3 regions of the Streptomyces sp. IBSNAI002 genome follow, and region 2 is predicted to be linked to each of the others. Evidence: riboswitches for the same ligand, from Rfam matches in the RefSeq annotation. Region 2 holds a riboswitch; each other region holds the start of a gene.
The links. Region 2 has a riboswitch for cyclic di-AMP ahead of ACTVZO_RS17960 (transglycosylase family protein). Riboswitches for the same ligand answer to the same signal wherever they lie in the genome.
Positions count from the first base shown of each region.

Region 1: another riboswitch for cyclic di-AMP. It lies ahead of ACTVZO_RS32980 (LysM peptidoglycan-binding domain-containing M23 family metallopeptidase); the one in region 2 lies ahead of ACTVZO_RS17960 (transglycosylase family protein).
Region 3: another riboswitch for cyclic di-AMP. It lies ahead of ACTVZO_RS30155 (M23 family metallopeptidase); the one in region 2 lies ahead of ACTVZO_RS17960 (transglycosylase family protein).

Region 1 is NZ_JBQPXG010000002.1:6,998,160-7,007,751, forward strand. Features, by position in the region: gene hpnH (adenosyl-hopene transferase HpnH) at 1-380, shown strand, start outside; gene ACTVZO_RS32970 (aspartate aminotransferase family protein) at 377-1,798, shown strand; gene ACTVZO_RS32975 (tyrosine-protein phosphatase) at 1,835-2,626, opposite strand; cyclic di-AMP (ydaO/yuaA leader) riboswitch at 2,942-3,117, shown strand; gene ACTVZO_RS32980 (LysM peptidoglycan-binding domain-containing M23 family metallopeptidase) at 3,120-4,079, shown strand; gene ACTVZO_RS32985 (SGNH/GDSL hydrolase family protein) at 4,243-5,028, shown strand; gene ACTVZO_RS32990 (MBL fold metallo-hydrolase) at 5,139-6,347, shown strand; gene ACTVZO_RS32995 (ATP-binding protein) at 6,695-8,578, shown strand; gene ACTVZO_RS33000 (roadblock/LC7 domain-containing protein) at 8,614-9,048, shown strand; gene ACTVZO_RS33005 (DUF742 domain-containing protein) at 9,045-9,458, shown strand; gene ACTVZO_RS33010 (GTP-binding protein) at 9,436-9,592, shown strand, end outside.
Region 2 is NZ_JBQPXG010000002.1:3,697,030-3,706,621, reverse strand. Features, by position in the region: gene ACTVZO_RS17990 (YfhO family protein) at 1-1,144, opposite strand, end outside; gene ACTVZO_RS17985 (SurA N-terminal domain-containing protein) at 1,337-1,960, shown strand; gene ACTVZO_RS17980 (nucleoside triphosphate pyrophosphohydrolase) at 1,989-3,041, shown strand; gene ACTVZO_RS17975 (globin domain-containing protein) at 3,077-4,297, opposite strand; gene ACTVZO_RS17970 (cytochrome P450 family protein) at 4,419-5,705, shown strand; gene ACTVZO_RS17965 (transglycosylase family protein) at 5,808-6,842, shown strand; cyclic di-AMP (ydaO/yuaA leader) riboswitch at 7,119-7,291, shown strand; gene ACTVZO_RS17960 (transglycosylase family protein) at 7,295-7,999, shown strand; gene eno (phosphopyruvate hydratase) at 8,283-9,569, shown strand.
Region 3 is NZ_JBQPXG010000002.1:6,288,347-6,297,938, forward strand. Features, by position in the region: gene ACTVZO_RS30140 (DNA gyrase/topoisomerase IV subunit A) at 1-183, opposite strand, end outside; gene ACTVZO_RS30145 (M16 family metallopeptidase) at 375-1,724, shown strand; gene ACTVZO_RS30150 (M16 family metallopeptidase) at 1,745-3,112, shown strand; cyclic di-AMP (ydaO/yuaA leader) riboswitch at 3,307-3,466, shown strand; gene ACTVZO_RS30155 (M23 family metallopeptidase) at 3,479-4,276, shown strand; gene ACTVZO_RS30160 (GntR family transcriptional regulator) at 4,478-5,155, shown strand; gene ACTVZO_RS30165 (HPr family phosphocarrier protein) at 5,396-5,677, opposite strand; gene ACTVZO_RS30170 (bifunctional acetate--CoA ligase family protein/GNAT family N-acetyltransferase) at 5,862-8,705, shown strand; gene ACTVZO_RS30175 (DUF5998 family protein) at 8,757-9,365, shown strand; gene ACTVZO_RS30180 (alkaline phosphatase family protein) at 9,365-9,592, shown strand, end outside.

The sequences.
Region 1 (9,592 bases), 3.3 Mb from region 2:
AGACCCGCGAACTCTTCAGGAAGGCCTTCGCGGGCGGCAACCGCAGGCGCTGGCGGCTCAACCACTCGCCGCTCTTCCTGGACTTCCTGGAAGGAAAGGCCGATTTCCCCTGCACGGCCTGGGCCATTCCGAATTACTCGCTCTTCGGCTGGCAGCGCCCCTGCTACCTGATGAGCGACGGATACGTCCCGACGTACCGGGAACTGATCAACGACACGGACTGGAGCAAGTACGGCCGCGGAAAGGACCCGCGCTGCGCGAACTGCATGGCGCACTGCGGATACGAGCCCACCGCCGTCCTCGCCACCATGGGCTCCCTCAAGGAGTCCCTGCGCGCGGCGCGGGAGACGATCGGCGGGAACCGGGACGCGTCGGCATGACGCCCCCACCGGGAGGGGGGACGGAGGGCGGCCGGGGCAAGGGCTTCGACCTCGGCGCCCTGCTGGCCGAGCGCGGCGGCGAGCGGTACGAGCTGCACGCCCGGCACCTCAACCACCAACTGCCGCGGATGCTCCACACCATCGGTTTCGACAAGGTCTACGAGCGGGCCGAGGGCGCCCACTTCTGGGACGCCGAGGGCAACGACTACCTCGACATGCTGGCCGGGTTCGGGGTGATGGGCCTGGGCCGGCACCACCCGGTGGTCCGCCGCGCCCTGCACGAGGTCCTGGACGCCCAGCTCGCCGACCTCACCCGCTTCGACTGCCAGCCGCTGCCCGGGCTGCTGGCCGAGAAGCTGCTCTCGTACAGCCCCCACCTGGACCGGGTCTTCTTCGGCAACAGCGGCACCGAGGCGGTGGAGACGGCCCTGAAGTTCGCCCGGTACGCGACGGGACGGCCCAGGGTCCTCTACTGCGACCACGCCTTCCACGGGCTCACCACGGGCTCGCTCTCGGTGAACGGGGAGGACGGCTTCCGGGACGGTTTCGCACCGCTGCTGCCCGATACGAAGATCGCCCTCGGGGACCTGGGCGCCCTGGAGCGCGAGCTGCGCAAGGGCGACGTGGCGGCCCTCGTCGTCGAGCCGATCCAGGGCAAGGGCGTCCTCGCCGCTCCGCCCGGCTTCCTGCTCGCCGCGCAGGAACTGCTGCACCGCCACAAGGCGCTGCTGATCGCGGACGAGGTGCAGACCGGCCTCGGACGGACCGGCGACTTCTACGCGTACCAGTACGAGCCGGGCGTGGAACCCGACCTGGTGTGCGTGGCCAAGGCGCTCTCGGGCGGCTACGTGCCGGTCGGTGCGACCCTGGGGAAGGACTGGATCTTCAAGAAGGTCTACTCGTCCATGGACCGGGTCCTCGTGCACTCCGCGAGCTTCGGCTCCAACGCCCAGGCGATGGCGGCCGGACTGGCGGTGCTGTCGGTCATGGAGGACGAGGAGGTCGTCGCGCACGCCCGGGCCGTGGGCGACCTGCTGCGCGGGCGGCTCGCGGCCCTGGTGGACGAGTACGAGCTGCTGCACGAGGTGCGGGGGCGCGGGCTGATGATCGGCATCGAGTTCGGCCGGCCGTCCTCGCTGGGGCTGCGCAGCCGGTGGGCCATGCTCCAGGCGGCCCGCAAGGGGCTCTTCGCGCAGATGGTCGTGGTGCCGCTGCTGCAGAAGCACCGGATCCTCACCCAGGTGTCCGGAGACCACCTGGAAGTGATCAAGCTCATCCCGCCGCTGATCGTGGACGAGCGGGACGTCGACCGGTTCGTCGGCGCCTTCCGCGAGGTCATGGACGAGGCGCACGGCGGGTCGGGGCTGATGTGGGAGTTCGGCAGGACCCTGGTGAAGCAGGCCGTCGGCAACCGGTGACGGCCTGCTCCGGCAGGCGGCGGGACGGCCGGACCGTCAGGCCAGCAGCCGGTCCCGCAGCCGGGCGAGGGTCTCGGGCGTGAGCCCGAGGCCCTCCGTCAGGTAGCCCTCGCGTCCGCCCCACTGCTCGTCGATGGTGTCGAAGGCCGCCGTCAGGTACTCGGCGCGGGCGTCGAAGAGCGGGGCGAGGAGCTCCATCACCTCGGGGGAGCGGGCCTCCTGCGACTCGCTGCTGCGGCGCACCCGGTAGCGGCGGTGCGGGGCGTTCGATTCCAGGTAGTCCGCGATGATCGCGTCCCGCTCGACACCGAGCGCGAGCAGGACGACGGCGACCGAAAGGCCCGCGCGGTCCTTCCCGGCCGCGCAGTGCAGCAGGGCGGGGACACTGTCCTCGGCGAGGGCGTGCACCACCCGGCTGTGCTCGGCCGTGCGGTGCCGGATGATCGTGCGGTACGACTGCGCCATCCGGGCCGCGGCCTTGCCGTCGCCCAGGACCGAGCGGAGCTGGTCGAGGGCGCCCTCGCGGACCATGGCCCAGAACTCGCGGCCGTCGGCCGGGTCCGAGAGCGGGATGTTGACGTTCCTCACCCCGGGGAGGACGACGTCCGGTCCCTCCAGGGCGTGGTCGGCGTCGTTGCGGAAGTCGAAGATGGTGTGGAGCCCGAGCGATGCCAGGAACTCCGCATCGGTTTCGGTGGCATGTGCGAGATGTCCGCTTCGGAACAGTCGTCCCGTCGCCACTCGTTGTCCGTCAGAAGTTGACAATCCGCCCACATCGCGGAAATTGCGCACTCCGGACAGTTCCGGCTCCTGTATCTGCTGGGTCAAAGGAACTCCTCCGCTTCTTCATGGGACAGCTTGTCCGTATTGAGCTGGTTGGCTCCAACTTGCCATGCCCGGCGGCGAGATCGGGCACGGCCCCGTGAGCCAGATCATACGGTGACCGTGCGTGCCTGATCGCGAAAGCCGAATGGCCCGGCCGGGGCGGTTGTTGACGGTGCGGAATGGACGGAGGGTGACCGGAATTCCGTCGATCCCTCACCCCGGTGATTCTTCAGGGGAATTCATGGCTTGTTACGTACGGGCGGACTCGATTACCTTCGCGATCGATCCGGGTGGACCGCCTAATCCTGCCGCCTCCCGGAAACCCCACCGACTATTCACGCGCGCGGCAGGAGCGGGGGAACCAGGTAAGCCGCTGTTCCGGATCTTTCCCCGGAACGGCTTGGGGTGAAGTCGTACATGTTCCGTTCATGTACGTCCGGACATCTCCAGTCCGAACCCGACAGCTCACCTCGCAGGCGACGGAGAGGAATTCGCCATGCCTGCAAAGGGTAAGCACCGCCGTCCCAAGTCCCGTTCCCTTTCCCGCGGTCTCGCCGTCGCCGGCACCGGTGGTGCGGCCCTCGCGCTGCCCCTCATGGGTGCGGCCGGCGCCAGCGCCGCCCCGGCTCCCGCCGCCGCTCCGGCCACGGCCCCCGCCGTCGCTCCGCAGCTCCCGGTCGCGTTCCAGGCCGCGCCCGCCGCCGCCGAGTCCGCACCGGCCGTCTACACGGTCGTGCCCGGCGACTACCTCTCCAAGATCGCCGCGGAGCGCAACCTCTCCGGTGGCTGGGAGAAGCTCTACGCCGACAACCGCGAGGCCGTCGGCACCGACCCCTCCCTGATCCACCCGGGCCTGAAGCTGACCCTCGGCGCGAAGTCGGCGGCCCCGGCCGAAGCGGCTCCGGCTCCGGCTCCCGCCGAGCGGTCCTCGACCGGCGCCCCGTCCGCCGACGAGGGCTCCTCCGGTGAGCAGGCGGCCCCCGCCCCCGCCCCGCAGCCCAAGCAGAAGCCGCAGGGCGGCGGCTCGTCCACCGAGGCGAAGGCCCCCGGCGCCGGATTCGTGGCCCCGGTCCCCGGCGGGATATCCACCCAGTACCGGGCCTCGGGCGCCATGTGGTCCTCGGGCTACCACACCGGCGTCGACTTCATCGCGAGCTCCGGCACCGACGTCAAGGCCGTCGGTGCGGGCACCGTGGTCTCGGCCGGCTGGGCCGGATCGTACGGCAACGAGGTCATCATCAGGCACGCGGACGGCAAGTACTCCCAGTACGGCCACCTCTCCTCGCTCTCCGTCTCGGCCGGCCAGAGCGTCACCGCCGGGCAGCGCATCGGCCTCTCCGGCTCCACCGGCAACTCGACCGGCCCGCACCTCCACTTCGAGATCCGCACGGGCCCGTCCTACGGCTCGGACATCAGCCCGGTGAGCTACCTCCGCTCGAAGGGCGTCACCATCTGACGGCGGCCGCCGTCGGAGCACGGACCCGCGTCAGGCCGGGACCCGAGGGGGGTCCCGGCCTGATGTGTACTTATTCCTTATCCTCCGCGTGGTATAGATCACGGTCCGTCAACCCCTGCTTACGTTGGCGTAGGTCGTGTGCGCGGGTGAAGGATGTCGTTCCGTGGCAGCGACGAAGACGACACTCAAGACCATCGGCTCGTACGCGGCGATCGGGGACAGCTTCACCGAGGGCGTGGGGGACCCGGGACCCGGGGATTCTTATCTCGGCTGGGCGGACCGGCTCGCCGTGCTCCTGGCCGACCAGCGCGACGAACACGACTTCCGGTACGCGAACCTGGCCGTGCGCGGCCGGCTCCTCGACCAGATCGTGGCCGAGCAGGTACCGCGGGCCAAGGAGCTCGCGCCGGACCTCGTGACCTTCTGCGCGGGCGGCAACGACATCATCCGGCCCGGCACCGACCCGGACGACGTGGCGGAGCGGTTCGAGGCCGCCGTCGCCGACCTCACGGGGGCCGTCGGCCTGGTCATGATCACCACCGGCTTCGACACCCGGGGGGTGCCGGTCCTCAAGCACCTCCGGGGCAAGGTGGCGACGTACAGCGCGCACGTGCGCGCCATCGCCGACCGCTACGAGTGCCCGGTGCTCGACCTCTGGTCGCTGAGGTCCGTACAGGACCGGCGCGCCTGGGACGCCGACCGGCTGCACCTGTCGCCCGAGGGGCACACTCGGGTGGCGCTGCGCGCCGCTCAGGTGCTCGGGCTCGAGGTGCCGGCCGACCCGGACCAGCCCTGGCCGCCGCAGCGGCCGCGCGGCTCGGTGGACGTGACCCGGGACAACATCCAGTGGGCGCGCGAGCACCTCGCGCCCTGGATCGGGCGGCGGCTGCGCGGCGAGTCCTCCGGGGACCACGTCGAGGCGAAGCGCCCGGACCTGCTGCCCCTGTAGGGGGCCGCAGACGGAGGACGGGGGCCGTAAGCGGAATCCTTCGGGGTATGTGTGCGTTGGCATGGTCGTAGACCGACGACCGTCCCGACCCCATTCTCCCAGGAGGCGCCTTGACCGGCTCCCGTCCCCCGCGTCCCCTGCGTCCGCGGTTGCGTGCCCTGCGGCCCGAAGCCTTCGGCGCCGACCCGTCCGGCGCCCGGCTGGAGCGCATCCACCGTTCGCCGAACTTCGCCGACGGCGTCTTCCAGAACCCGCTCGGGGCCCGGACCAGGCCCTCGGGGTCGATGGCGGAGTTCGCCAAGATCTACTTCCACCGGGAGCAGCGGATCCGGCGGACCCCCGGCGCCCCCATCCCCGTGTACCCGACGACCCTCGCGGAACTGGCCAAGCCGCCCGCGAGCGGACTGCGGATCACCTGGATGGGACACTCCAGCGTGCTCGCCGAGATCGACGGGCGACGCGTGCTGTTCGACCCGGTGTGGGGCGAGCGGTGCTCGCCCTTCCCCTTCGCCGGGCCCAAGCGGCTGCACCCCGTACCCGTACCGCTGGCCTCGCTGGGCCCGGTGGACGTCGTGGTGATCTCGCACGACCACTACGACCACCTCGACCTGCCGACGATCAAGGAGCTGGCCGGCACGGACACGGTCTTCGCCGTGCCGCTCGGCGTCGGCGCGCACCTCGAGCGCTGGGGCGTGCCCGCCGACCGGCTGCGCGAGCTGGACTGGAACGAGAGCACCAAGGTCGCCGGGCTGTCGCTCACCGCGACCCCGGCCCGGCACTTCTGCGGACGCGGACTGCGCAACCAGCAGCACACCCTGTGGGCCTCCTGGGTGGTCGCGGGGGACGCGCACCGGATCTACCACAGCGGGGACACCGGCTACTTCCCCGGCTTCACGGAGATCGGCGCAGAGCACGGGCCCTTCGACGCGACGATGATCCAGATCGGCGCCTACTCCGAATACTGGCCCGACATCCACATGACGCCCGAGGAGGGCATGCGCGCCCACCTCGACCTCCAGGGCGGCGCCCCGCACGGCACGATGCTGCCGATCCACTGGGGCACCTTCAACCTGGCCCCTCACCCGTGGGACGAGCCGGGCGAGGGGACCCTCGCCGCGGCGGAGGGGGCCGGAGCCGCGATCGCCCTGCCGGTCCCGGGGCAGCCCTTCGAACCGGGCGCGGCGGACGCCCCCGCGAAGCCGTGGTGGCGGCCGTTCGTGGCCGGCGGCCACGCGGCACCCGAGGTGGCCGTCGCCGCGGTCACGGCGGGCCGGGCGACGGGCGTGATCCGCGAGGAGCCCGAGGCCGTCGGGTCCTGACGGGCCGCGGCGCCCGCCGCGGGCCGGGGCCGGCGGGCGCCGGCCGGAGCGGCGGGCCGCAGCCGGGGCGCGGGCGGGCCGCGACCGGGGCGCGGGCGGTCGTACGGCGGAGGCCCGGGGCGGCGCCCCGGGCCTGCGGGGGCGCACGGCCGCCGCCGTACCCGCCGGAAGGCGACCCGGGGGATTCGGGCGGCTGTACGAGCGCTCCACCGGGAGCGGGAAGCACCCCGGCGAACTTCCCCAACTGGCCGTCCGGGGCGGGACGGTGCGGTCTAGCGTGGGTATCCGGTGATCAACACCGGGCCCCGGGAACGCTGGGGGCCGGGCCCCACGTACCGAGGACGCCGATGTCCGGACTCCGCGCCGCCCGCCACGCCCCGTCGAGACACGCCGTCACCGGTCCGGGCCGGCAGATACGCCCCCAGCTGGTCCGCGCCGCCGTCCTGCCCACGCTCGCCGCCGCGCTCAGCGGCGCCGCCGCGGTCATCTTCACCCTCCAGCTCGGCGGCGGGGCCGGGGACCGGGACGCCCGGCTCTGGCCGGTGCTCACCGGCTGCGCCCTGCTCGTGGCCGGAGCGCTCGCCGCGGCCCTGCTCGGCGCGCAGCGCGCCGCGAAGGCCGTACGGGACCGGTGCGAGTCGCTGCGCCGCTCCAGCGTGCGCGGCCGTCAGGAGCTGCGCGGCGCCGCCGACCGGCTGGAGCGCGGCGAGGCTCCCGGCCGGCCGGTGCGCGGCGGCCCGACCGGGACCCCGGCCGGCGCCGATCCCGCGGGGGTGGACGAGTTCTGGCTGCTCGCCCAGGAACTGCGCGGCGCCCGCGAACAGGCCCACGCGACCCTCGTACGGCTCGCCGGGCCGGCCACCCCGTCCGACAGCGAGCGGAAGGTCGAGGTCTTCGTCAACCTCGCGCGCCGCCTGCAGTCCCTCGTCCACCGCGAGATCTCGCTGCTGGACGAGCTGGAGGACACGGTCGAGGATCCGGACCTGCTCAAGGAGCTCTTCCACGTCGACCACCTCGCGACCCGGATCCGCCGCCACGCCGAGAACCTCGCGGTGCTCGGCGGGGCCGCCTCCCGGCGCCAGTGGACCCGTCCCATCGACCTCAGCGAGGTGCTGCGCTCCTCGGTCGCGGAGGTGGAGCAGTACACCCGGGTCAAGGTCGTGCCCCCGGCGGGCGGCAGCGTACGCGGGCACGCCGTCGCCGACGTGGTGCACCTGCTGGCCGAACTCGTCGAGAACGCCACCGTGTTCTCCGCCCCCGACACGGACGTCGTGCTGCGCGCGGAACGGGTCACCGCCGGGATCGCGGTCGAGGTGGAGGACCGCGGGCTGGGCATGCCGGCCGAGGAGCAGCACCGGATGAACGCGCTGCTCGGCGACCCCGACCAGATCAGCGTCCGGCACCTGCTCGCGGACGGGCGGATCGGGCTGTTCGTCGTCTCTGCGCTGGCCCGCCGGCACGGGATCGCCGTCGAGCTCAAGTCCAACATCTACGGCGGGGTGCTCGCCGTACTGGTACTGCCGCAGGAACTGCTGGGCGCGGAGGCCCCGGGCGCCGCCGACGCGGGCGGCTCCCGCGCGACCTCCTGGGGGACGGGCCGGGCCTCGCCGCTCCCGCCCCCGCTGGAACCCGTACGGGTGGCCCGCCCGCGCACCGAACCGGCCGGGCCCGTGCCGGCCGCCTGGCCGACGGACCCCGCAGGGCCGGCGCCGGGGCCGTGGTCCGTGAACGCGGAAGTGCCGGTGCCCGCGGACGGGGGTGTGGCGGAGGCCGAGGCGCCGTCACCGACGGGCGGGGGCGTGCCCGCGCCCCGGGCCGGGGGAGGGGCGGCGGTACCGACGGCGGCCCAGCCCGTGCCGGGGCCCGCCGCCTCGGCCCCGGACGGGGCGGCCGCCCGTTCCGCGGCCGGGGCCGGGCCCGTACCGGCCCCGCCCGAGACATGGGCCGGGCCGGTCCCCGCACCCGCGGCCCCGCCCGGCGTACGGACCGACCCGGCCCTGCCCGAGACGTGGACCGAGCCCGTACCGGCCGCCCAAGCCCCCGCCGGGCCCGCGGCAGGCGACCGGCCCGCCCTGCCCCGGCGGCGGGCGCAGTCGCACCTCGCGCCGCAGCTGCGGGAGGCGCCCGCTCCGCGGCGGGCCCCGGATCCCGAGCCACCCGTGCACGACCCCGGCCTGATGGCCGCCTTCCAACGGGGCTTCGGCCTCGCGCAGTCGGAGAACCAGGCATGACCCCGACCCCTCACCTCAGCAAGGAGCGCACCCCCATGGGCGGCGAAGTGGCGACGAAGACCGGCAGCCGGCTCTCGGATCTCGACTGGCTGCTCAGCGGCCTGGTGCAGCGCGTGCCGTACACGCGCAGCGCCGTGCTGCTCACCGCCGACGGCCTCGTGACCTGCGTGCACGGCCTGGACGCGGACAGTGCCGACCACATGGCGGCCCTGGCGTCCGGGCTGTACTCGCTGGGGCGCAGCGCCGGATCCCGCTTCGCGGACGGCGCCGAGGTCCGCCAGGTCGTCGTCGAACTCGACACCGCGCTCGTCTTCGTGTCGGCCGCCGGTTCCGGCACGTGCCTGGCCGTCCTCGCCGACCGCGAGGCCGACGCCGGGGTGCTCGGCTACGAGATGGCCATGCTGGTCAAGAGCGTCCGGCCGTACCTGGCGGCCCCGCCGCGGCGGCCCGTCGCCGACGCGGAGCGATGAAGGGCCGCGCGACGGGCACGTACCCGAAGGGACGGGACACCCCCTGGCTCGACGACTCGGCGGGCCGGGTGATGCGCCCGTACACCGCCAGCGGCGGGCGGACCCGGCCGGGCGTCGCGCTCGACCTGCTCTCGCTGGTGACGGCGACCGGAGTACGGCCGCGGGTACCGCTGGGGGCCGAGCACACGCTCGCCCTCCGGCTGTGCGCGGGCGCCGCGGCGGTCACGGTCGCCGAGGTCGCCGGGCAGCTGCGGCTGCCCGCGGTGGTGGTGAAGGTGCTGCTGTCCGACCTGATGGACCACGGGGCCGTCATGGCGCAGGCGCCGCGGTTCCCGGGCGGCGGACCGTTCGCCGCCGATGACCAGTCCCTGCTCCGGGCGGTGCTCGATGGCCTCCACAAACGCTTGTGACCCGTCCGCCCCCGAGGCCGCGCCCGCGACGTTGAAGATCCTGGTCGCGGGCGGTTTCGGGGCGGGCAAGACCACCTTCGTGAGCGCCGTGAGCGAGATCGAGCCGCTGAGCACGGAGGAGCTGCTCAGCGGCA
Region 2 (9,592 bases):
CCAGCGCCCGCCGCCCCGGCAGCCCCGCCGACAGACCCGCCCAGGCGGCGATCACGGCGATCCCGGCCAGCACGAAGGTCTGCCGGTACGGGCTCCCGTTCGGGGTCGCGAACAGGTGCCAGGCCAGGTGCGTCGGGGCCCACTGGAGGGAGAGCGCGACGGCCGCGGTCAGCCCGGCCCACGCCAGCCGGGTGCGCGGCGGCACCTTCCGGTGGAAGGGCAGTGCGGCCACCAGCAGCAGCGTTCCGGTGCCGACGAAGACGGCGGGGGAGGAGAAGGAGTACGTGGCCGGGAGCAGCCGCGCGAAGAGGTCCGCCCAGGACACCGGCCGGAACTCCTTGACCCAGCCCGGATAGGCCTGCCCGGAGCTGAGGAAGAGGGGGGCGAGCACCGGCGCCGCGAGCGCGATCCCCAGCACGGTCGTACCGGCCGCCCGGCCGGTCACGGCCAGCCGGGCCCTGGCCCCCTCCCGGGTCAGCACCACCCGGACCAGCACCACCAGTGCCGCGCCGAGGGTCGCCATGTAGGCGGTGTAGAAGTTCGCCGTCCAGCACACGGCCACGACCAGCGCGGCCGCCGTGAGCCGCCGCCCGCGCAGGGCCCATTCCCCGGTCAGGCACAGCAGCGGGAAGGCGATCAGGCCGTCGAGCCACATCGGGTTGTAGGAGGCCTCGATCACCGACCAGCCGCACAGCGCGTACGAGGCCCCGAGCAGCCCCGCCGCCCACCAGGCCCCCCGGCGCTGCGTGCGCAGCAGCCAGGTCATGGCCGCTGCCGCGGCGGCCGTCTTGAGCACGGTGACCACGTACACCGCCAGGTCTATGTCGGCCCGCGGGAACAGCCCGACCAGCACCGCGAAGGGGCTGGCCAGATAGGTGCCCAGGTCCGGCAGGAAGCTCGTGCCGTAGCCGGACTGCCAGTTGAACAGCAGCCCGCCCTCCGCACGCCCGTGCAGGAGGTCCCACAGGTGTGCGTGGAAGGGGACGAACTGGTTGCCGAGGTCGTTGATGCTGCGGTGGCGCGGTCCGTAGGGGAAGACGCGGGCGACGGCGTCCCCGGCACACACGGCCACCACCGTGAGCAGGGCGGCGAGCGCGGAGCCGGCCAGGCTCAGGCGTCGCGGCGAGCGGTGCGGTGTCGACATGGTGCGCCGACCTTGGCACCACCGGAGGACGGCGGGATGACCGAGGGGTGGCCGCGACACGAACAGAGGCGCACCCCAACACCCCGGGAATCGTTGGTCGAATCAGTGGCTCGGATCACCCTGACTGCATACCATCGATCATCGCAAGGCCCTTGTGCACCGACGCACAATCTCCCGGCCCTGGAGGCTCCTTTGCACCGTCGCACTGCGCTCTCCGTCTCCACCGCCCTGTTGCTGGCGGCCCCACTGCTGTCCGCGTGCTCCGGGCAGGCGCACCCCGGCACCGCGGCCGTCGTCGGAGGCGAACGGATCACCACCTCCGCCGTCCAGGCCCAGGTGAACGAGGTGCGTGCCGCCCAGAACCGCACCGGACAGGCCGCCGCGGAGCTCATCGCGAGCACCCCCAACCTGGAGCGGCAGAAGCTCGACGCGATGCTCCAGAGCCGCATCATCGACAAGATGGCCAAGACCGCCGGGATCTCCGTGTCCGAGAAGGACATCGAGGAGCAGCGCAAGGCGCTGGTCGAGGCGGAGGGCGGGCCCGGGCAGTTCGAGGCGGCGCTCCTGCAGAAGGGCGCCATGGCTCCCGGCCAGGCCGACCGGCTGCTGCGGGACCGGGCGCTGCTGACCAAGCTGACCGCCAAGTACGGCAACGGGAAGCTGGAGGAGCCCGCCCGGACCGCCGCGAAGGCCCTGCACATCGAGGTCAACCCGCGCTACGGCTCCTTCGACGTCGAGCAGATCAAGCTCGGCGCCGGGGAGACCCCCTGGATCACCCAGCGGACCCGGCCCGAGCAGGCACCCGCCGGAGCCTGAGGCGCGCCCGCGGAGGTAGGTTCGGGGGGTGACCGACCACGATCCCTCCGAGTCCACCGCGGCCGAGCCCACCGGGCGCATCGTCCTGCTGACCACCAGCCACCGGGTCGCCCCCGGCGTGCTGTCCTGGCCCGCGTGGCAGACCCTGCACGCCGCCGAGCGGGTGCTGTGCGCCGACCCCGGCCACCCGCAGCTGCCGTACCTGCGGGACGCGGGTGTCGAGGTCGTGCAGGGGAGCCCGGACGCGCAGGAGCTGGTCGGGGCCTGCGCCGGGGGCGGCACGGTCGTGGTGCTCCTGAGCGGTGAGGGCGACCAGCGGCTCACCGACGGGCTGGCCCGTCTCGCGGGCTCGGGCCGGGTCGCCATGCCCGATCTGGAGCTGCTGCCCGGCTCGTACGACCTGCCGGGCGCCCGCCTGCTCGATCTGGTCCAGGTGATGGACCGGGTCCGGCGCGAGTGCCCGTGGACCTCCCGGCAGACCCACCGGGGCCTGGCCAAGTACGCGATCGAGGAGGCGTACGAACTGGTCGAGGCCATCGAGGACGGGAGCCGGGAGGAACTGCGCGAGGAGCTCGGGGACGTCCTGCTCCAGGTGGTGTTCCACGCCCGGATCGCGGAGGAGGGCGCCGGGGAGGGCACGGCGCAGGACGGCGAGGAGTCCGGTGACGATGACGATGACGAGGGCGCCGGCGGGGCGTTCTCCATCGACGACGTGGCCGGGACCCTCGTGGAGAAGCTGATCCACCGGCACCCGCACGTCTTCGGCGACGAGAAGGCCGAGACCCCGGAGGACGTCAGCGCGCACTGGCAGCGCACCAAGGCGGTGGAGAAGAGCCGCGAGTCCGTCACGGACGGGATCCCGCTGGGCCAGCCGGGGCTCGCGCTCGCGGCCAAGCTCGCCGGGCGGGCCCGTACGGGCGGGGTGGCCGTGGAGCTGCCCCGCGGCGAGGGCATCGGCTACGAGCTGCTGGCGCTGGCGGCACGCGCCGAGGCGGCGGGCACCGACCCCGAGACCGCGCTGCGCGCCGCCGCCCGCGCCTACCGGGCCGCGATCCGGGCCGCCGAGGGCGTCGGCGAGTAGCCCACGGCGGCACCGGACGAGCTACGCCGGACGAGCTACGCCGGATCCCCCGGCGCGCGGCCCGAGGGGTTGTGCCAGTGCGGCGAGGGGCGGTTCAGGAACCACTCTCCGAAGCCCAGCGGGCGGCCGTTCGGGCCGTGGCCGCGTCCGGCGGCGGGCACGGAGTCGTGGAAGATCCGGCCGGGCAGGGCGCCCAGCTCCTCCAGGAGGCGGGCGGTCTCCTCGACGAACAGCGGCGGTCCGCTGAGGTAGACGTCCTGCTCGGGCCACATCCCCCGGTGGCCGAGCGCGGTGGCCAGCCGGTCCGTGGCCTGGTTGCGGTGCTGCCCGGGGGCGGGCGTGAGGTAGGTGACGCAGAGCCAGGGGCAGGCGGCGGCGTACTCGTCGATCAGCGGGCGGTCGTAGAGGTGCGCGGCGTCCCGCGCGACCACGAAGAGCCGGACGTCCTGGTCGGGAGGGCGCTCCGCGAGGTCCTCCAACAGGGCCCGGACCGGCGCCCACCCGGTTCCGGCGGCGATGAGGCTGGCCGGACGGTCCCCGCGGCGGAAGGTCAGCCGCCCGCCCGCGGCACCGAGCCGCAGCATCTCGCCCGGCTGCACGTCGCGGACCAGGGCGGTGCTGAGCCGGCCCCGCTCGATCCGGCTGACGTGCAGGTCCAGCGTGCCGTCGGGGCGGGGGGCGTTGCCGATGGAGTAGGTGCGCCAGGTCCTCGGGACGCGTTCGCTGCTCACGCTCGCGTACTGGCCGGGGAGGTAGGGGAAGGGGGCGTGCGGCTTCAGGGTCAGTACGCCGATGTCTTCGCCGTACTGGAGATGGCGTACGACCTCCGCGTCCCACCAGGCCGGCTCCCGCTCCTCGGCCGCGGCGGCGCCGGCCAGCATCGCGTCGGCTATCAGCTGGTACGCCTCGGCCCAGGCCTTCTCGGCCTGCGGGGTCCAGGCCTCGCCGGAGGCCTCGGCGAGGGCGGCGAGCAGGCTGGTGCCCACGGCCGCGTAGTGCTGGGGTCCGGCCCGGAACTTGCGGTGGTCGCGGCCCAGGTCGCGGAGATAGGGGAGGAGCCCGTCGTCCTCCAGGTGGGCGATCACGTGGGTGAGCGCGGCGAAGAGCCGGTCCCGCTGCCGTTCCATGTCCTCGGAGGAGGCCGGGAAGAGCTCACGGATGCCGGGGTTGTGCCAGAAGAGGTGGGAGTAGAAGTACTTGACCGCGTGCTCGGCCCGTCTCTCCACCACCGCGAAGCTGCTCTTCAAGATCCTCACATCCACAAAACCGAAAGTAGGAATGCCGGGGAAGGTGAGGTCAAGTGACGGCGGATCTGCGGACAGCCGCGGCGAAGCACCCATATGGGATGGGGGGACGGCGCCGGGATACGGTCATCGGGTGCACGAGCAGACCCCCGCAGACCCCGCAGACACCCCTTCGGCCCGCCCCGCCGGCCGGGGCCCGACCCTCTTCGACTGGGAGTTCGCGACCGATCCGTATCCGGCGTACGCCTGGCTGCGCGAGCACGCGCCGGTGCACCGCACCAAGCTCCCCAGCGGGGTCGAGGCCTGGCTGGTCACCCGGTACGCCGACGCCCGCCAGGCCCTGGCCGACCAGCGGCTCAGCAAGAACCCGGCGCACCACGCGGAGCCCGCGCACGCCAAGGGCAAGACCGGGATCCCGGGGGAGCGCAAGGCCGAGCTGATGACGCACCTGCTCAACATCGACCCGCCGGACCACACCCGGCTGCGGCGGCTGGTGTCGAAGGCGTTCACCCCGCGCAGGGTCGCCGAGTTCACCCCGCGGGTGCAGGAGCTGACCGACCACCTCATCGACGGGTTCGCGGAGCGGGGGGAGGCGGACCTCATCCACGAGTTCGCCTTCCCGCTCCCCATCTACGCCATCTGCGAGATGCTCGGCGTACCGCGCGAGGACCAGGACGACTTCCGCGACTGGGCGGGGATGATGATCCGCCACGGCGGAGGCCCGCGCGGCGGAGTGGCCCGTTCCGTGAAGCAGATGCGGACCTATCTCGGGGAACTCATCCACCGCAAGCGGGATGATCTGGGCAATGACCTCATTTCCGATCTTATCCGGGCGAGCGACCACGGTGACCACCTCACCGAGGCCGAGGCCACGGCCATGGCTTTCATCCTGCTTTTCGCCGGTTTCGAAACCACCGTCAACCTCATCGGCAACGGCGTCCACTCCCTCTTCATGAACCCGGGCGAGCGCGAGCGCCTCCAGGCCTCCCTCGCGGCCGGCGAAAGCGGCCTGCTGGAGACCGGCGTCGAGGAACTCCTGCGCTACGACGGCCCCGTGGAGCTGGCCACCTGGCGGTTCGCCACCGAGCCGCTGACCCTCGGCGGGCAGCGGGTCGCCACCGGGGATCCGGTCCTGGTCGTCCTCGCGGCCGCGGACCGCGACCCCGCGCGCTTCGCCGAGCCGGACACCCTCGACCTCTCCCGGACGGACAACCAGCACCTCGGATACGGGCACGGCATCCACTACTGCCTGGGCGCTCCGCTCGCACGACTTGAAGGACAGACCGCGCTTGCGACTTTGCTCACGCGTCTGCCAGATCTGGAACTAGCTGTTCCGCCCGAAGACCTGCGCTGGCGCGGCGGGCTGATCATGCGTGGCCTGCGCACCCTTCCCGTGCGCTTCACACCCCGAAACATCTGAAGGGCGACTGACCGGAAGTCAGTTGCCGACCGGAGTTGTGACAATCGTTCGAAGGCCGCTAGGTTCTGCCGTTACCCCGCCGTTATGCGAAAGGTGCAGCTCATGCGTTCCGGGAACGGCCGCCACAGACGCCCCCGCCAGGTGCCCGCGATAGTCGTCACCGCCGGAGTCACAGGCTCCGCGCTGGCACTGCCGCTGCTCGCCGCCACCAACGCCAGTGCGGCCGACACGTCCACGTGGGACAAGGTCGCCGAATGCGAGAGCGGCGGCGCCTGGAGCGCGAACTTCGGCAGCGGCCAGTACGGCGGCCTGCAGTTCAGCCAGGAGCAGTGGAGCAACGCCGGCGGACTCGACTTCGCCGAGCGGGCCGACCTGGCGAGCCGTTCCCAGCAGATCGCGGTGGCCGAGCGGGTGCTGGCCTCCCAGGGCCCGCAGGCGTGGCCGCTGTGCGCGGCTTCGGCCGGGCTGGACGGCCAGGGCCCCGCCGCCGAGGTCGACCCCGGCCTGCCGGGCGGCTCCCAGGCCGGCGCCGCGCCGTCCCGCCCGGACCACGGCGTGCCCACCACCGGGACCGGCAAGCCGTCCACGGACTTCGGCGCTCCGACGCAGCCCGCGCCGAGCCCGTCGTTCGCGCTCCCCGACGGCCCGCTCGCGCCCTCCCTCGGACTGCCCGTCATGCCCTCGCCGGACGACCCCACCACGGCGCCCGCCCCGGTGGAGCCCACCGAGCCGACCGCCCCCGTGAGCCCGGACGCGCCCACCACGCCGCCCGTCACCCCGCCGGTGACCCCGGGCCAGCCCCCGGTCACCGGGCCCCCCGTGGCCCCGGGCGACCCGACGGCGCCTGCGGCCCCGGAGACCCCCGAGGCCTCGCCCGACCCCGCCGCACCGCCCGTGACCGCCCCCGAGGGCAACGGCAAGCACCGCGGCGCGCCCGCGCTCGAGGCCCCCGGCCCGTCTGACGTCCCGTCGGAGCCCACGTACACCGTCAAGGAGGGCGACAGCCTGACGGCCATCGCGGACGCCAAGGGACTCAAGGGCGGCTGGAACGCCCTCTACGAGGCCAACGAGCAGGTCATCGGCGAGAACGCCGATCTGATCAAGCCCGGACAAAACTTGGATCTAACTGCCGAATAAGGGCACTTCGGGCAGCCGGAAAGAGTTGATTGTCCGTTTTCTGTAAGTGAGACATGTGTCTCTTCCGGTCAACTGGCGTGTCCCACCCGGCGGCTGCCGCAAACCCCGCCCTCACCTGCGCAAACATCCGTACGAGGGGCGCAAGTAGGGCCCGTTTCTCCCCGATGCCGCTCGTTGAACATCGGGGAGAGACCTGTCTACCTTCTGAATCGCTCGCCACCGCGAGCTCCTTCGACCGCATCGCCGAATCCTGCCGGCGGACGGGGGGAACAGTCGTCGCGTCAAGCGCCGAAGGCAGGAGCGGGGGAACCAAGGTAGGTGCCGGGAGCGGCCGTTGAGAGACGGTCACGCCACCGGCTAGGGGTTAAGACGTGCGCTAGGTCGCACGGCCGGGCAACTCACTCGCCCGAACCCGACAGCTCACCTCGTAGGCGTCGGTGAGGAGAAACTCCATGCTGCTTTCCGGCAAGGGCAAGCACCGTCGCGGTACTGCAATCGAGCGGTCCGTCCGCATCGTCACGCTCGCCGGTGTCGCCGGTGTGGCCGTCGCCGCCCCCCTGATGGCCGCGGGCACCGCCAGCGCCGCCACCGCGTCCGAGTGGGACAAGGTCGCGCAGTGCGAGTCCGGCGGCAACTGGGCCATCAACACCGGCAACGGCTACTACGGCGGCCTGCAGTTCTCGTCCTCCACCTGGGCCGCGTTCGGTGGCAAGTCGTACGCCCCGCAGGCCAACCAGGCCTCGAAGTCCCAGCAGATAGCCGTCGCGGAGAAGGTCCTCAAGGGCCAGGGCAAGGGCGCCTGGCCGCACTGCGGCAAGGGCCTGTCGAACTCCTCCTACACCGGCGGCGGCGCGACCGAGGCCGCCCCCAAGCAGGAGAAGAAGACCGAGCCCAAGAAGACCCAGCCGAAGAAGACCGAGCCGAAGAAGACGGAGCCGAAGCGCGCCGAGGCCCCGGTCACCGGCTCCGAGCGCACCGAGACCCCGGCCCCGCAGACCGGCAACGGCTCGTACGAGGTGAAGTCCGGCGACACCCTGGGCACCATCGCCGAGGCGAACGGCGTGCAGGGCGGCTGGCAGAAGCTGTTCGAGCTGAACAAGGACATCGTCTCGGACGCCGACCTGATCTTCCCGGGTCAGAAGCTGAAGCTCAGCTGAACACTGCGGCAATAGCCGCGGTGTCCCCGAGCAACAGGCAGTACCACGCACCACCACCCACCGCCCGGCGCGCCTTCCCCACGCGCCGGGCGGTGGCGCGTGCGCGGGCGGGGCCGTGATGATCAAGAGCCCTATGTCCCGGAAGAGGGGTATTCGGACCCTTTTTCGTCCCAGGACCCGGGCGGTCGGCGGGCCCAGTGCCCGGAGCCGGTTAGGCTCTAGGCGGCAAGGCCATCCCACGGCCTGATGCCACCGCACACCCAGCGTCACATCCCAGAAGGAGATGCTCGTGCCGTCCATCGACGTCGTCGTAGCCCGGGAAATCCTGGACTCCCGAGGCAACCCCACGGTCGAGGTCGAGGTGGGCCTCGACGATGGCAGCACCGGCCGTGCTGCAGTTCCGTCCGGCGCCTCCACCGGTGCCTTCGAGGCCATCGAGCTCCGTGACGGTGACCCCAACCGTTACATGGGCAAGGGTGTCGAGAAGGCCGTCCTCGCCGTCATCGAGCAGATCGGCCCGGAGCTCGTCGGCTACGACGCCACCGAGCAGCGCCTGATCGACCAGGCCATGTTCGACCTGGACGCCACCGACAACAAGGGCTCGCTCGGCGCCAACGCGATCCTCGGCGTGTCCCTCGCCGTCGCGCACGCCGCGTCCGAGGCCTCGGACCTGCCGCTCTTCCGCTACCTCGGCGGCCCGAACGCGCACCTGCTGCCCGTTCCGATGATGAACATCCTCAACGGTGGGTCGCACGCCGACTCCAACGTGGACATCCAGGAGTTCATGATCGCCCCGATCGGCGCGGAGTCCTTCTCCGAGGCGCTGCGCTGGGGTGCCGAGGTCTACCACACCCTCAAGAAGGTCCTGCACACCAAGGGCCTCTCCACCGGTCTCGGTGACGAGGGCGGCTTCGCCCCGAACCTGGAGTCCAACCGCGCCGCGCTCGACCTCATCGTCGAGGCCATCAAGCAGGCCGGCTACACCCCGGGCAAGGACATCGCGCTCGCGCTCGACGTCGCCGCGTCCGAGTTCTACAAGGACGGCAAGTACGAGTTCGAGGGCCAGTCCCGCTCGGCCGCAGAGATGACCGAGTACTACGAGGAGCTCGTCTCCGCGTACCCGCTCGTCTCCATCGAGGACCCGCTGTACGAGGACGACTGGGCCGGCTGGAAGGTCATCACCGACCGCCTCGGCGCCAAGGTCCAGATCGTCGGCGACGACCTCTTCGTCACCAACCCGGAGCGCCTGGCCCGCGGCATCGAGGAGGGCTCCGCGAACGCCCTGCTCGTGAAGGTGAACCAGATCGGTTCGCTGACCGAGACCCTCGACGCCGTCGAGATGGCCCAGCGCAACGGCTTCAAGTGCATGATGTCGCACCGCTCCGGCGAGACCGAGGACGTCACCATCGCCGACCTTGCCGTCGCCGTGAACTGCGGTCAGATCAAGACCGGCGCCCCGGCCCGCTCGGACCGCGTCGCCAAGTACAACCAGCTGCTGCGCATCGAGGAGATCCTCGACGACGCCGCGGTGTACGCGGGCCGCAGCGCGTTCCCCCGCTTCAAGGGCTAACCACGCCCTCGCCTCCGTACGTC
Region 3 (9,592 bases), 2.6 Mb from region 2:
CTGGTAGACGATGCGGCGGTGCACCGGCTTCATGCCGTCACGGGCGTCGGGCAGGGCACGGGAGTAGATCACCGAGTACGCGTACTCGAGGAAGGAGCCCTGCATTTCGTCGACGACGTCGATGTCGAGGATCTTCTCCTCGAAATCCTCCGGCGGCGGGGTCTTCGTGCTGCGGCGGGCCATCGCTGCGCGGCTCCTTAACCAAGAATGGGTGTGCGGGGGTCTGACGCGGACCATTGTGGCCCGAGGCACCGACAACCCGGACTCCGACCCCAGGGGGTGACCCGGGAACTTATCCGGTCGTCGACGCGCTTGCATACAGTGGCAGGTCTGACGGAAATCTCTGCATCGCGTATCGAAGGGACCACATGCCCATGGGTCACACGGCCACAGCCCAGGCCGGCTCCGGCGGCCTGACAGCGACCGAGCACCGGCTGGCCAACGGCCTGCGCGTGGTGCTGTCCGAGGACCACCTGACCCCGGTCGCCGCGGTCTGCCTCTGGTACGACGTCGGCTCGCGCCATGAAGTCAAGGGGCGTACCGGCCTGGCTCACCTCTTCGAGCACCTGATGTTCCAGGGCTCGGCGAACGTGCCGGGCAACGGGCACTTCGAGCTGGTCCAGGGGGCCGGCGGCTCGCTCAACGGCACCACCAGTTTCGAGCGCACCAACTACTTCGAGACCATGCCGACCCACCAGCTGGAGCTCGCGCTGTGGCTGGAGGCGGACCGGATGGGTTCGCTGCTGGCCGCGCTGGACGACGAGTCCATGGAGAACCAGCGCGACGTCGTCAAGAACGAGCGCCGCCAGCGGTACGACAACGTCCCGTACGGCACCGCCTTCGAGCGGCTGACCGCCCTCGCCTACCCCGAGGGCCACCCGTACCACCACACGCCGATCGGCTCCATGGCCGATCTGGACGCCGCCTCCCTCGAGGACGCGCGCGCCTTCTTCCGCACGTACTACGCGCCCAACAACGCGGTCCTGTCGATCGTGGGCGACATTGACCCTCAGCGCACGCTCGCGTGGGTCGAGAAGTACTTCGGCACCATCCCCTCGCACGACGGCAAGCAGCCGCCCCGGGACGGTTCGCTGCCCGAGGTCATCGGCAGCGAGCTGCGCGAGGAGATCGTCGAGGAGGTCCCGGCGCGTGCGCTGATGGCCGCCTACCGGCTCCCGCACGACGGCACCCGCGAGTGCGACGCCGCCGACGTGGCGCTGACCGTCCTGGGCGGCGGCGAGTCCTCCCGGCTCCACAACCGCCTGGTACGCCGCGACCAGACGGCCGTCGCGGCCGGGTTCGGCATGCTGCGCCTGGCCGGAGCGCCCTCGCTGGGCTGGCTGGACGTCAAGACCTCCGGCGGCGTCGAGGTCCCGGACATCGAGGCGGCCGTGGACGAGGAGCTCGCGCGGTTCGCCGCCGAGGGCCCGACGGCCGAGGAGATGGAGCGCGCGCAGGCGCAGCTCGAGCGGGAGTGGCTGGACCGGCTGAGCACGGTCGCGGGCCGCGCCGACGAACTGTGCCGGTTCGCGGTGCTCTTCGGCGACCCGCAGCTGGCGCTGTCCGCGGTCCAGCGGGTCCTGGACGTGACCGCCGAGGAAGTACAGGCGGTGGCCGCGGCCCGGCTGCGCCCGGACAACCGCGCGGTGCTGGTCTACGAGCCGCTGGCCGGCTCCGACGAGTCCGCCGGGAACGACGACGAGAACGAGGGGGCGGAGCAGTGAGCGACACCGCAGCCGTCACGATGACCTTCCACCCGCGCCCGCAGGCCGGGGAGCCGCAGCCGTGGGCCTTCCCGGCCCCGGACCGCTCGGTGCTGTCCAACGGCCTGACCCTGCTGCGCTGCCACCGGCCGGGTCAGCAGGTGATCGCGGTCGAGGTCAACCTCGCCGCCCCGCTGGACGCGGAGCCCGAGGGCCTGGACGGGGTGGCGACCATCATGGCCCGCGCCCTGTCCGAGGGCACCGACAAGCATTCGGCCGAGGAGTTCGCGGCCGAGCTGGAGCGCTGCGGCGCCACCCTCGACGCGCACGCCGACCACCCGGGTCTGCGGGTCTCCCTGGAGGTCCCGGCCTCCCGGCTGCCCAAGGCGCTCGGCCTGCTCGCCGAGGCCCTGCGCGCGCCGGCCTTCGCCGACTCCGAGGTCGACCGGCTGGTGCGCAACCGGCTCGACGAGATCCCGCACGAGCTGGCCAACCCGCAGCGGCGCGCCGCCAAGCAGCTCTCCAAGGAGCTCTTCCCGGCCGGCCTGCGCATGTCGCGCCCGCGCCAGGGCACCGAGGAGACGGTCGCCCGGATCGACTCCTCGGCCGTACGGTCCTTCTTCGAGGCCCACGTACGCCCCGCCACGGCCACCGCGGTCGTGGTCGGCGATCTGACCGGCATCGACCTGGACGCGGTCCTCGCCGACACCCTGGGCGCCTGGACGGGCAACACCGCCGAGCCCCTGCCGGTGCCGCCGGTGACCGCCGACGACACGGGCCGCGTGGTCATCGTGGACCGGCCCGGAGCGGTCCAGACGCAGCTGCTGATCGGCCGGATCGGGCCGGACCGGCACGACCGCGTGTGGGCGGCCCAGGTGCTCGGCACGTACTGCCTGGGCGGCACCCTGACGTCGCGCCTGGACAAGGTGCTGCGCGAGGAGAAGGGGTACACGTACGGCGTGCGCGCCTTCGGCCAGGTGCTGCGCTCCACCGCCGACGGCCGGGGCGCTTCGATGCTCGCCATCAGCGGCTCGGTGGACACCCCGAACACCGCCCCGGCGCTGGAGGACCTCTGGAAGGTGCTGCGCACCCTCGCGGAGGGCGGTCTGACCGACACCGAACGGGACGTGGCGGTGCAGAACTTGGTGGGCGTGGCCCCGCTCAAGTTCGAGACGGCGGCCTCGGTCGCGGGCACCCTGGCCGATCAGGTCGAGCAGGAGCTGCCGGACGACTACCAGGCGCAGTTGTATGCGCAGCTGGCCGAAACGGGCACGGTGGAGGCGACTTCGGCGGTCGTGAAGGCCTTCCCGGCCGACCGTCTGGTCACGGTGCTGGTGGGTGACGCGACGCAGATCGAGGAGTCGGTGCGGGCCTTGGGGATCGGCGCCGTGAGCGTCGTCACCAACTGACCCCGGCCGACGGCACGACAAGGGGCTCTGGCGGACATATCCGCCGGAGCCCCTTTTGTCCGTTTAGCGGAGAGGTTGCTTTTATGTGGTGTGGCGTACGCAACAAAAGGGCGTGTCTGTTTGCCGATTGACTGATGATCCGCCTAGCGTCACCTGTGCTGTCCGTCAGTTGTACCCGCCGCATCCGCGGCACCGGACAGCGATCGCCGAGTCCCCGTCAGGCGCGAGCCTGGGGAGCCGGGGACCCACATCAGTCCCTGGGGTGAATCGGACCGCCTCGCAAGAGGAGGCCCGTAGGAGACCTTCCTGCTCCGAACCCGTCAGCTAACCCGGTAGGCGAGAGGGAAGGAAAGGATCAGCCCCTTCATGGCGTTTGGCAGTCGTGCCGCCGGTAAGCACCGTGGTTCCAGCCGTTTGAGCCGCAAGACCGCCGGCTACGCCGGCATAGCCGCCCTCGCCACCACTGGTGTCGTCGGCTCCCTCGCCGCTCCGGCCTTCGCCGCGGACAGCAGTGACAACCACTCCGCCTCGGACAACGCGCTCGGCGCGGTCGTCGTCGCCGAGGACCTCGCGGGTGACATCCAGGACCAGGCCGCGTCCCAGCAGCGTGCCGCCGAGCACGCCGCCGCCAAGGCGCAGGCCGAGGCCGACGCGAAGCAGCGGGCCGCCGAGGCCAAGCGCCTCGCCGAGGCCAAGGCGAAGGCCGAGCGCGAGGCCGCCGAGCGCGCGGCCCGCGAGGAGGAGCGCAAGCGCCTCAACACCTTCGTCTCCCCGCTCGACAGCTCGTACGTCAGCACGCAGTACAAGGCGGGCGGCGGCATGTGGTCCTCCGGCAGCCACACGGGCATCGACTTCCAGGCGCCCTCCGGCACCTCCGTCCACTCGGTGGGCGTCGGCGTCGTGGTCGAGGCCGGCTGGGGCGGCGCGTACGGCAACAACGTCGTGATCAAGCACAACGACGGTACGTACACCCAGTACGGGCACATGTCCTCGCTGAGCGTCTCCGTCGGCCAGCAGGTCACCCCCGGCCAGCAGATCGGCCTCTCGGGCTCCACGGGCAACTCCAGCGGCCCGCACCTGCACTTCGAGGCCCGCACCGGTGCCGACTACGGCTCGGACATCGACCCGATCGCGTACCTGCGCTCGCACGGCGTCAGCCTCTGACCCGCACCCCACCGCTCACCGAAGGCCCCGGCTCCCCGAGCCGGGGCCTTCGTGCTGCCCGCCGGATACATGTTCGTCATTTCCGGCGGCTCTCTGAAATTATCGTGTGTTGCAATAGAGTCGCAGCACGCGCAGGCGCGTCATGGATATGCGCGGTCTTTGGCGTGGCAGTCGAAAATCGGAGATGGCGGAGGTCCGGTCTTGCGTATTCCCGCGCACGCGGTATGCACTGCGATCCGCGACGACATCGTCTCCGGGGTCTTCGGGCCGGGCGGCAGGCTGACCGAGGAAGTGCTGGCCCGGCGGTACGGGGTCTCGCGGGTCCCGGTCCGCGAGGCGCTGCGGACCCTGGAGTCCGAGGGGTTCGTGACCACGCGGCGGCACGCGGGCGCCTGTGTGGCCGAGCCGACCGAGCAGGAGGCCGCCGACCTCCTCGAGCTGCGGATGCTGCTGGAGCCCCTGGCGGCGGCCAGGGCGGCCCGGCGGCGCACCGAGGGGCACCTCAAGGTGCTGCGCGGGCTGGTCAGGCTGGGCCAGGAGCGGGCCAGGCGGGGCCAGGGCGAGGACCTGCGGTCGCTGGGCGGCTGGTTCCACGAGACCCTCGCGCAGGCCTCCGGGAGCCCGGGCCTGATCGCGCTGCTGACGCAGATGCGGCACAAGCTGGCGTGGATGTACGTGGTGGAGGCGCCGGCCCGGCCGGTGGACTCCTGGGCCGAGCACGGGGCGATCGTGGACGCGGTGGCGCGGGGGGACGCGGAGCGGGCGCGGACGCTGACGGCCATCCACGCCGACCGGGCGGCGGGCGCGCACCGGCCGCGGCCGCGGGCGGCCGTGAGCACTTCGCAACCTGCCGTAAACATGTCGAGCGGCCGTCATTAACAGGAGCCGTATACAAAGGTGGGGTATTCGTGCGCCGCTTCCGGAATTCCGGTCGGCGTCAATTCGGCGTGCCGAAAATCAACCCCGCCCGGTGCGCCGAATTCCGGATGCGCCGGATTCCCCTGCGTGAACGCGAAAGCCGCGGTCCCCGGATGGCGGGGCCGCGGCTTGCGCGCGTGGACCGTGCGGGCCTGTGGGCCCGTGTGGTCGCGGGGCGACGGAGGTGTCGAACCCGAAGGGTCAGACGGTCTCGGGGAGCTCCTCGAGACCCTCGGCGACCAGCTTCGCGAGGCGGTCGAGCGCCGCCTCGGCGCCTTCGGCGTCGGACGCGAGGACGATCTCCTCGCCGCCCTGGGCGCCGAGGCCCAGAACCGCCAGCATGGAAGCGGCGTTGACGGGGTCGCCGCCGGCCTTCGCGATGGTCACCGGGACGCCGGAAGCGGTCGTCGCACGGACGAAGATCGAGGCGGGACGAGCGTGCAGGCCCTCGGCCCAGCCGACGTTGACGCGGCGCTCTGCCATGGTGATGCCCTTCAGGTTCTTACGGTTGTCTAGACCAGTCTCTCACGACGTCCGGAATGCTCGGACCGACCTTCGGCCCGAATCCTCCGCCGTTCGACCTTCCCCAGCTTGCACGGGTTTGCCCCAGTGTGCCTGATGCGCCGCGCGCACGCTGGCAGGCGGTTTCCGGCCGTAAGGTAGGCCCATGACCACCGAGTCGGACCCTTCGTACCCGGCCCACTGGGAGGCGGACGTCGTCCTGCGCGACGGCGGCACCGCCCGGATCAGGCCGATCACCCCGGACGACGCGGGCCGGCTGGTCAGCTTCTACGAGCAGGTCTCCGACGAGTCGAAGTACTACCGCTTCTTCGCCCCCTACCCCCGGCTCTCCGACCGCGACGTGCACCGCTTCACGCACCACGACTACGTGGACCGCGTCGGCCTCGCGGCGACCATCGGCGGGGAGTTCATCGGCACCGTCCGCTACGACCGCATCGGAGCCGACGGCCGGCCCGCGTCCGGACCCTCCGACGAGGCCGAGGTCGCCTTCCTCGTCCAGGACGCCCACCAGGGCCGCGGGGTGGCCTCCGCCCTCCTCGAACACATCGGCGCGGTGGCCCGGGAGCGCGGCATCCGCCGGTTCGCCGCCGAGGTGCTGCCCGCCAACACCAAAATGATCAAGGTGTTCACGGACGTCGGCTACCAGCAGAAGCGCAGCTTCGAGGACGGCTCGGTCCACCTCACCCTCGACCTCGAACCCACCGCCGAATCCCTCGCCGTGCAGCGCGCCCGCGAACAGCGCGCCGAGGCCCGCTCGGTGCAGCGGCTGCTCGCCCCCGGCTCGGTCGCGGTGATCGGAGTCAGCCGCTCCGGCGCGGGCGTGGGGGCCGCGGCCCTGCGCACCCTGCGCGACAGCGGCTTCCACGGCCACCTCTACGCGGTCAACGAGGCGGTCGCCCTCGACCTGCTCGAGGGCGTACGGGCCTACCGCACGCTCGACGCCGTCGGCGCCCCCGTCGACCTCGCGGTGATCGCCGTTCCGGCGGACCGGGTCCCCGAGGCCGTCGCGGCCTGCGGCGAACACGGCGTCCAGGGGCTCGTCGTGCTGTCCGCCGGATACGGGGAGAGCGGGCCGGCCGGCCTCGCCCGCCAGCGCGAACTCGTGAAGCAGGTGCGTTCGTACGGGATGCGCCTGATCGGGCCCAACGCCTTCGGGGTGATCAACACCGCGCCGGAGGTGGAGCTCAACGCCTCGCTGACGCCCGCGCCGATGCCGATGCGCGGCCGGACCGGCCTGTTCACGCAGTCCGGGGCGATCGGCATCGCCCTGCTCTCCGCCCTGGTGCGCCGGGGCGAGGGGCTGTCCTCGTTCGTCTCCGCGGGGAACCGGGCCGACGTCTCGGGCAACGACATCCTCCAGTACTGGTACGACGACGAGGCGACCGATGTCGCCCTGCTCTACCTGGAAACCCTCGGCAACCCGCGCAAGTTCACCCGCCTCGCCCGCCGGACGGCTGCCGTCAAGCCGGTGGTCGTCGCCAGGGGCGGCCGCCACACCCCCGCCGGACACGTGGTCCCGGGCACCCGGCTGCCGGAGGCCACCGTCTCCGACCTGCTCCGGCAGGCGGGCGTGATCCGGGTCGACACGGTGACGGAGCTGGTGGACGCCGGGCTGCTGCTGGCCTCGCAGCCGCTGCCCGCCGGACCGCGCGTCGCGATCCTCGGGAACTCCGAGTCCCTCGGGGTCCTGACCTACGACGCCTGCCTGACCCAGGGGCTGCGGCCGCTGCCGCCGCTCGACCTGACCACCGCGGCCTCGCCCGAGGACTTCCGGACGGCGCTGGCCGCGGCGCTGGCCTCCGACGCGAACGACGCGGTCGTGATCACCGCGATCCCGTGGGTGAACGAGCAGACCCCGGCGGACGACCTCGCCGAGGCGCTGCGCTCCGCGGTGGCCGGCCGACCCGGCAAGCCGGTGGCGGTCGTCCACGTGGAACTCGGCGAGCTGGCCGAGGCACTGGCCGCTCCACAGACCACGCCCGCGCAGGGCGACCCCGCCCCGCCCGCTGCCGCCCCGCCGGCTTCCGCCCCGCCGGCTTCCGGACCGCCTGCCTCCGGGCCGCCTGCCTCCGGGCCGCCGGTTTCCGAGGCGGCCGGCCGGGCCGAGCCGGGGCCCGGCGGCAGGATCCCGAGCTATCCCGCCGCAGAGCGGGCCGTCAACGCGCTCGCCGAGGCCGTCCGGTACGGGCAGTGGCGGCGGGCCAACGCCGAGGCCGGGCACGTGCCCGAGTACGAGGACATCGACGAGCCCGGGGCCGCCGCCCAGCTGGCCGGGCTGCTGGCCGACGTCGACGGCGGAGCCGTGCTCACCCTCGCCGAATGGGACGCCCGCGAGCTGCTCGGGCGCTACGGGATCCGCGTCCTGCCCGCCCTGCCCGCCCCCAGCCCCGACGCGGCGGTCCGCGCCGCCGGGATCCTCGGCTACCCGGTCGCCCTCAAGACCACCGCCCCCCACCTGCGCCACCGGGCGGACCTGGGCGGCGTACGGCTCGACCTCAGGAACGAGTCCGAGCTGCGTTCCTCGTACGAGGACCTCACCGGGCTGCTCGGGAAGCCGGCGGAGCTCCAGCCGGTGGTCCAGTCGATGGTGCCCCGCGGGGTCGACACGGTCGTCCGCTCCGTCATCGACCCGGCCGCCGGCGCCGTCCTCTCCTTCGGGCTCGCCGGCGTCGCCTCCGAGCTGCTCGGGGACACCGCGCACCGCCTGGTCCCGGCCACCGACCGGGACGCGGCCGGACTGATCCGGTCGATCCGGGCCGCACCCCTCCTGTTCGGCTGGCGCGGCAGCGACCCCGTCGACACCCCCGCCCTGGAGGAGCTGCTCCTGCGGCTGTCCCGGCTGGTCGACGACCACCCCGAGGTGATCGGGGTCTCCCTGGAGCCCGTGGTCGTCGCCACCGCGGGACTCTCCGTGCTCAGCGCCACCGTCCGCGTGGCGCATCCGCCCGCCCGCGGTGATCTCGGCCCGCGGACCCTCCCCAGCTACTGAGCGGGTCCGCGCGCGGCCGGGATGCCCCGTACGGGCCTTAGGATGGACCTCATGGCGAAATCCGGTACGACGACCCAGGGGCTGCGCACGGCGATCGAGCGCAGCGGCTACTACCCGGCCCTCGTGGCCGAGGCCGTGGAGGCCGCGGTGGGCGGCGAGCCGATCTCGTCGTACCTGGTCCACCAGGAGACGACCTTCGACTCCAACGAGGTCCGCCGCCACGTCACCGTGCTGGTCCTGACCGGCAACCGCTTCATCGTCAGCCACACCGACGAGCAGGCCGCGGACGCCGGGTCCCCGTCCCCGTACGCCACCACCTCCACCGAGTCGGTCAAGCTCTCCAGCATCTCCTCCGTGGTGCTCAGCCGCGTCGTCGCCAACCCGGAGTCCTACACGCCCGGCACCCTGCCCCGCGAGGTCGTCCTGACCATCGGCTGGGGCGCGGTCTCCCGGATCGACCTGGAGCCGGCCGCTTGCGGCGACCCGAACTGCGACTCCGACCACGGCTACACCGGCAACTCCACCGCCGACGACCTCAGCCTGCGCGTCAGCGAGGCGGGCGACGGCCCGGAGGCGGTGCGCCAGACCCTGGTCTTCGCGCAGGCACTCTCCGAGGCAACGGCAGCCACGGCGGCCACGTCCTCCCCCTCCGCCCGCTGATGACGTACCCCGCGGCGCAGAACTGGCAGGACGAGCCGGAGCTGCTGGACCTCGCGGCGGCGCCCGTCCCCGAGTACGGCACGGGCTCGCTCGCCGACCTGCTGCCCACCCTCGTGGCCGGCCAGGGAGTGCCCGGCTTCTCCGCGGCCATCGCGGAGCTCGCGCCGGCCGACCGGAACTGCGTGTTCCTGGTCGACGGCATGGGCTGGGAGCAGATCAAGGCCCAC